3 regions of the Edwardsiella piscicida genome follow, and region 3 is predicted to be linked to each of the others. Evidence: predicted binding sites of a transcription regulator. Region 3 holds the regulator's gene; each other region holds the start of a gene.
What was found. Region 3 encodes LexA, which represses DNA repair genes until DNA is damaged. Its sites were predicted from a motif close to TNCTGTATGTACATACAGNA; they were not measured.
Positions count from the first base shown of each region.

Region 1: L1P05_RS07685 (metal-dependent hydrolase) is a predicted target of LexA. The motif match lies at 908-927, and genes of this name have one in related genera.
Region 2: L1P05_RS10520 (DNA translocase FtsK 4TM domain-containing protein) is a predicted target of LexA. The motif match lies at 1,083-1,102, and genes of this name have one in related genera.

Region 1 is NZ_CP090968.1:1,678,330-1,680,597, reverse strand. Features, by position in the region: gene L1P05_RS07695 (YniB family protein) at 1-10, opposite strand, end outside; gene hxpB (hexitol phosphatase HxpB) at 200-859, shown strand; gene L1P05_RS07685 (metal-dependent hydrolase) at 1,017-1,562, shown strand; gene L1P05_RS07680 (L-cystine transporter) at 1,820-2,268, shown strand, end outside.
Region 2 is NZ_CP090968.1:2,318,124-2,320,391, forward strand. Features, by position in the region: gene L1P05_RS10520 (DNA translocase FtsK 4TM domain-containing protein) at 1-988, opposite strand, end outside; gene lrp (leucine-responsive transcriptional regulator Lrp) at 1,142-1,636, opposite strand.
Region 3 is NZ_CP090968.1:258,315-260,582, forward strand. Features, by position in the region: gene dpiB (sensor histidine kinase DpiB) at 1-239, shown strand, start outside; gene dpiA (two-component response regulator DpiA) at 232-918, shown strand; gene lexA (transcriptional repressor LexA) at 1,039-1,647, shown strand; gene dinF (MATE family efflux transporter DinF) at 1,803-2,268, shown strand, end outside.

The DNA of each region.
Region 1 (2,268 bases), 1.4 Mb from region 3:
GATAGGTCATAAACTCCCCTTAACACTCTGCGAATTCTCAATAAACGTGCGCAGTCTACGTGCCCGCGTCCGGCGACGCAATCCATCCCCTGCGCGATATGGACATTACCATTCCCGCCACATCATCTGCTTAAACAAAAGCATAGTGAATGATACAGTAACCGTCCTGACTTTCTGTCTGTCACCGCAAGGAGCCCTCATGAGTACCGGACGTATTACCAGCGCCATTTTCGACATGGATGGACTATTGATCGATTCAGAACCGCTGTGGCTGCGCGGTGAGCTGGAGGTGTTCAGTCAGCTAGGGCTGAACGTACATGACGATGTACCGGAAACCCTGGGGCTGCGCATCGACCAGGTCGTGCGGATATGGTATCTGCGCCAGCCTTGGCAAGGTCCCAGCCAGCAGGTGGTCTGCCAGCGCATTCTCGATCGGGTGCTGGAGCTGGTGCGGGAGACCCGTCCGCTGCTGCCGGGCGTCGTCAGCGCGCTGCAGCTGTGTCGCGCTCAGGATCTGCGCATCGGGTTAGCCTCGGCCTCCCCCCTCGCAATGCTGCGGGAGGTGCTCTCCATGTTCCAGCTGGAGGCGTACTTCGACCATCTGACCTCGGCCGAACACCTGCCGTACAGTAAGCCGCATCCCGAGGTCTACCTGCGCGCGGCGCAGGCGCTGGGCAGCGATCCGCTGGACTGCGTGACCCTAGAGGACTCCTTTAATGGCATGATCGCCACCAAGGCGGCGCGCATGCGCTCCATCGTCGTCCCCGCCGCCGCCTGTTTTGACGATCCGCGCTGGGCGCTCGCCGACGTGAAGCTGGCCTCGCTGACCCAGCTGACAGGGCGCGATCTGCAGCCCTAACCCCCCGCGCGGCACGGGGCCGTACAGAACCGCACAGAAAGGCCCCGTTTCTGTATATTTATACAGCAAACGCGCGAGGGTGACGCTGTCACCTATTGCAGAATTGTCTGACTGATATAATCTGGATAAATCCACAGTATTCAGATTAGGCACTATCATGACGGCGGAAGGCCACCTTCTCTTTTCTGTCGCCTGCATTATCATGGCGAAAAAGGCCGAGCTGACGCCGGTACTGGCGCACGGCGACTGGTGGCATATGATCCCAGGCGCCCTGCTGACCAGCCTGCTACCGGACATCGACCATCCCCGCTCACTGCTCGGCCAGCGTCTGCGCTGGATTTCCGCGCCGATAGCCCGAGCGTTCGGGCACCGGGGATTCACCCACAGCCTGCTGGCCGTCGCCGGCGCGCTTTACCTGCTCAACAATGAATGGCCCAGCGACGCCTGGGGGATCCCGGCTGACGCCCTGCAGGCCATGATCATCGGCTATCTCAGCCACCTGCTGGCCGACATGCTCACCCCGGCCGGCGTGCCGCTGCTGTGGCCGATCCGCTGGCGCTTTCGCCTGCCGCTGCTGGTCACCCGCCAGGGCAACCAGCTCGAACGGGTGCTGTGTCTGGCGCTGGTGGGGTTCTCTCTCTACTGGCAAGGCAGCCTGATGCCGCTGATGGAATGGCTGCGCCATCACTCCACCTATTGGTAACGCCAGCCGCCCCGACGTAAACCGCAGCACGCGCACCGTCACACTGCGCGCGGCGCGCTGCAGAATATTCCGAAAATATTGTTATATTTAATTCCATTTGATTCTAAATCAGGACGTCAGAGTCCTGATATTCTGTCGCGCATAATGGCGGCATCGCAGGTTGTCGCCCATAACAATGACCATCACGGGTCAGCCCTTTACCGCTGGCGCGCCACGGCGCCGGGGGAGGATGCCCCGAGACTGAAGAGGATTTTGGGATGAATCTACCGCTTATTGGCAACGTTATTGCATTTGTCGCCCTGCTACTGCTGCTGGCTCGCTCGCGCCACACCCGCTGGAGTCTGTCGAAAAAGGTCTTGGTGGGGTTGGTTATCGGGGTACTGTTCGGCCTGGCGCTGCAGCTGATCTATGGCGCCGACAGCCCGGTGCTGAAACACTCGATCGCGTGGTTCAATATCGTCGGTAACGGCTATGTTCAACTGCTGCAAATGATCGTGATGCCGCTGGTTTTCGTCTCGATCCTCAGCGCCGTGGTGAAGCTCCACAATGCCGCGTCGCTGGGCAAGATCAGCCTGCTGGCCATCGGTACCCTGCTGTTGACGACCCTGATCGCCGCGCTGGTTGGCGTTGGCGTGACCGACCTGTTCGGCCTGACCGCCGACGGACTGGTTCAAGGGGGCCAGGAGAGTGCCCGACTGCAGGTGAT
Region 2 (2,268 bases), 1.7 Mb from region 3:
ACTGCGGATCGCTCGACGGCACGGCGGCGGAAACCGCGGCAGGCGTCGCCGCGATACCCGGAGCGCTAAGCACCGCGGCGGCAGCGGCCGTCGCCAAGGCCGTATCAGGGTCATCCTGCGCCTGCGGCGGCGCGTCATCCACCTGCGCCAGCGGACGCAGGCCCTTCATTTCCGGCGCGGCGTCGGACGCATCATCTGACGCCCGCAGACCGGACAGCAGCGGATCGTCCGCCTCGCCCAACAGCGGATCGACGACGCGGTGAGCCTCCGCCGTCGGCGTATCGATATCGGCGACGCGACGCTCATCCGCGTCGTAGGCATCCGCGTCGTATACCTCGGTGTCGTCGTCATCGTCCGCCCGCACATCGCGGCGCGAGCGGTTGCTCATCAAGGTCAGACCACCGAGCAGCAGAGCGCCGAGCTTCTCCGCGATGGTCAACCATGACCAGCCGGTGAACAGCGACAGCCCCACGGCCCAGGCGCCCAGCATCGCCAGCGTAGCCCCAATGCTGCCCAGCAGCGGCAGCACCACGCTACTGATCAGACTGCCGATCACGCCGCCGGAGGCGAAGTAGTACAGATCATCGACGTTCAGCGCCGCCAGCCCACAGGAGGCGATCACCAGCGCCAGCATGCCGATCAGGCGCAGGGCGATGGCAAAGTAATCCACATGGCCACTGTCGTCGCGCTTACGGTAGGCTACCCAGCAGAGGATCACCATGATCGGAGGAATGGCATAGGCCAGTACGCCAAAGACGAAGAACAGTGTATCGGCCATCCAGGCGCCGGCACCGCCGCCGATATTGTGGATCGGCTCATGCCAAGCAGTCTGCGACCAGCTGGGATCGGAGGGATCGAACGTCACCAGCGATGCCATCATATACACGGCAAACAGCGCTACCAAAATCAGCAGCACCTCATACACTCGCCGTCCGCCGCTCACGTGCTTCAGGGTAACTTCTTTTTCTTCTGTATATTCCTGGCTCAAGAAAGGCTCTCCAGGGTCCTGTTTTCTGCCATTGCATGCAGCCTAGGCTGCATGCCCGCCATAAGAACAGCGCCGAGGCGTCGCCCGGCGCTGAAACTGTATACATACACAGGAGTGTACCCAAATTATTGCGGCTTTGCACCTGTCCGCGCGTCAGCGCGTCTTGATCACCAGGCGGTTGCTCTGCTTCACCTCTTCCATCACCACATAGGTGCGGGTGTCGTTCACCCCCGGCAGACGCAGCAGGGTCTCCCCCAGCAGCTTACGGTAGGCGGACATGTCCGGTACGCGGGTCTTCAACAGATAGTCGAAGTCACCGGAAACCAGGTGACACTCCTGGATCTCCTCCAGCTTCTGCACCGCGGTATTGAACTGTTCAAACACATCCGGCGCTCCGCGATTCAGCGTGATCTCGACGAACACCAGCAGGGATGCATCCAGATAGTGCGGATTCAGCAGCGCGGTATAGCCCTGAATGAAGCCCTGCCGCTCCAGTCGGCGCACGCGCTCCAGGCACGGCGTCGGCGACAGCCCCACGCGCTTGGAAAGCTCGACGTTGGAGATACGGCCATCTTTCTGTAACTCATTCAGGATATTACGGTCAATACGATCCAGATCCTTACCAGGGCGTTTCTTATTGTCTGCCATCTTGTTATCTCTCTTATATTCTTCCCTGTTGCCATCCCTGCGACAAGGTCACATTGCCAAGGAATAGTCCCAAAAGAAGACGTTGTGCCTGCCCGTCAACTGGCAATTTCCATTGCCATCTCCTGCGACCGCCGGATGGGACCGGGGTGCCTATTTTCTGCTGGGGTCTCCCCCTATTTTACGTGCCTGCTCGCGCGCTGCCGCCGCAGCGGTGAGCGCAGAACGACCGTCCGTGTGGCCCCGACCATCATGCCACTCACGCACCGGGTCACGTCCCACGAGGCGGCAACCCGGCCTTATGTCACGGGTCACATTTTCATCAGATAAGAGCAAACCCGCCAATCCAGGCAACGTTTCCCCTCCTCTCCTCCATGTTTTCGCAAATGAACAGCCGATTGTCAAAGCAAAAGAAATAAAACTAGAAGAACCTGCCAAATGGTACCTTAAGGCAACGTTTCCCTAGGTTAAAAGCACCACCGTATCCTGGCTCATTTCGCTACTTTTCCGCGCCACTCACCGCCATGGTCTAGCGATAATGACTGGATATTGTCGTATTATCAGTGCATCTTACTAATATTGACTAACCTTATTGATAGTCATTACCTATTACACAGATTGATAACACCGTTGCT
Region 3 (2,268 bases):
GCGAGGTCATCATTGAAGTGGCCGATCAGGGCTGCGGCGTCCCGGATACCCTGAAAGACAAAATTTTTGAGCAGGGCGTGAGCACCAAGGCGGAAGAGCCGGGGGAGCACGGCATTGGCCTGTACCTTATTGCCCGCTATGTCGGGCGTTGCGGAGGCACCATTACGCTGGAGGACAACCAGCCCTATGGCACTCTATTTTCTGTTTTTATCCCGAAGGTGAAGAGTGAACATGAATAAAATCAATATATTAATCGTCGAGGATGAAACGCCGCTGGCTGAGATGCACGCGGAGTTTATCCGCAATCATCCCTGCTGCGGCCAGCTGTGGCTGGCCGGCAATCTGGCTCAGGCCCGGGCGATGATTAAAAGTTTTCACCCGGATTTGGTGCTGTTGGATAACTATTTACCGGATGGCGTCGGGGTGCATCTGCTGCATGAGCTGACCCAGCAGCGCTATCCGGGCGGGGTGGTGCTGACCACCGCCGCCAGCGACATGGACACCGTCTCCGAGGCGGTACGCAGCGGCGCCTTCGACTACCTGATCAAACCCATCGCCTACGAGCGCCTGGGGCAGACGCTGGAGCGCTATCAGCAGCGCAACAGCATGCTCAGCGGGCATCAGAATGCTAGCCAGCGTCAGATAGACAGCATGTATAACGCCTATGCGCGCGGCGACAGCAAAGAGGATCTGCCGGTCGGCATCGATGCCCTGACGCTGGAGAAGGTGCAGGGGTTGTTTGTGGACGATACGGTACGCCATACCGCCGAAAGCGTGGCGCAGAGCCTGATGCTGAGCCGTACGACGGCGCGGCGCTACCTGGAGTTCTGTGCGGCGCGTCAGCAGATTGTGGCGGAAATCGTCTATGGCAAGGTGGGCCGTCCGCAGCGTATTTACCGAGCGCAGGGGAAAAGCTGAGCGCCGTCTGGCGGCGGCGGAAAGCACGCCGGGGCCGGCGTTTTGTGTATTTCGCGGTTTTAAATTATCCGCTACCTGTATATACTCACAGCAAAACTGTATAAACGAACAGGGGGCGGAATGAAAGCACTTACGGCCAGGCAGCAGCAGGTCTACGATCTGATTCGCGATCATATCGAACAAACCGGCATGCCGCCGACGCGTGCCGAGATTGCCCAGCGCCTCGGTTTCCGTTCACCCAACGCCGCCGAGGAGCACCTGAAGGCGCTGCAGCGCAAAGGGGTGATCGAGATTGTCTCCGGCGCGTCGCGCGGTATCCGCCTGCTGATGGAAGATGAGACGGGGCTGCCGCTGATTGGCCAGGTGGCCGCCGGCGAGCCGCTGTTGGCGCAGCAGCATATCGAAGGATTTTACCAGGTCGACCCGTCGCTGTTTAAGCCCAGCGCCGACTTCCTGCTGCGGGTCAACGGCATGTCGATGCGCGATATCGGTATCCTGGACGGCGACCTGCTGGCGGTGCACAAGACCCAGGATGTCCGCAACGGTCAGGTGGTCGTCGCGCGCATTGAGGATGAGGTGACCGTTAAGCGCCTTAAAAAACAAGGGAATATGGTGCAGCTGCTGCCGGAAAATAGCGACTTCCAGCCTATCGTCGTCGATCTGCGCGAGCAGAACTTCACCATTGAGGGGCTGGCCGTCGGCGTGATCCGCAACGGCGACTGGATCTAGGCTGTACCCCGCCCCGGAGCGTAGCGCCTCTGCGCCTCCAGGCCAGCGCGTTACCCCGGCCCCCACCCCGCGATCCTTCGGCTCGCGGGGTCTTTTTTTTTGCGGCGTCAGCGCGCCGCGCCGGCGCGATCCGGCCCAACGATGAGAGCGATGTGATGCGAGGCTTTTTCCAGGAAGACAAGGCGCTGTGGCGCCTGGCGCTGCCGATGATTCTGTCGAATGTCTCCGTTCCCCTGCTGGGTATCGTCGACACGGCGGTGATCGGCCATTTGGACTCGCCGGTTTATCTGGGCGGCGTGGCGGTGGGCAGCATGGCCACCACCTTTTTGTTTATGCTGCTGCTATTTTTGCGCATGAGCACCACCGGGCTGTGTGCCCAGGCGTTTGGCGCCGCCGATCGCCCGGCGCTGGCGCGGGCGTTGGTGCAGCCGCTGATCATGGCCCTGCTGGCCGGGGTGGGCATCATCCTGCTGCGTCAGCCGCTGAGCGCGCTGATGCTGCAGATCGTCGGCGCCGAGGCCGCGATACAGACGCAGGCGCAGCTGTTTATGCAGATTCGCTGGCTGAGCGCGCCGGCGACCCTGGCCAACCTGGTGATTCTGGGCTGGCTGCTGGGGGTGC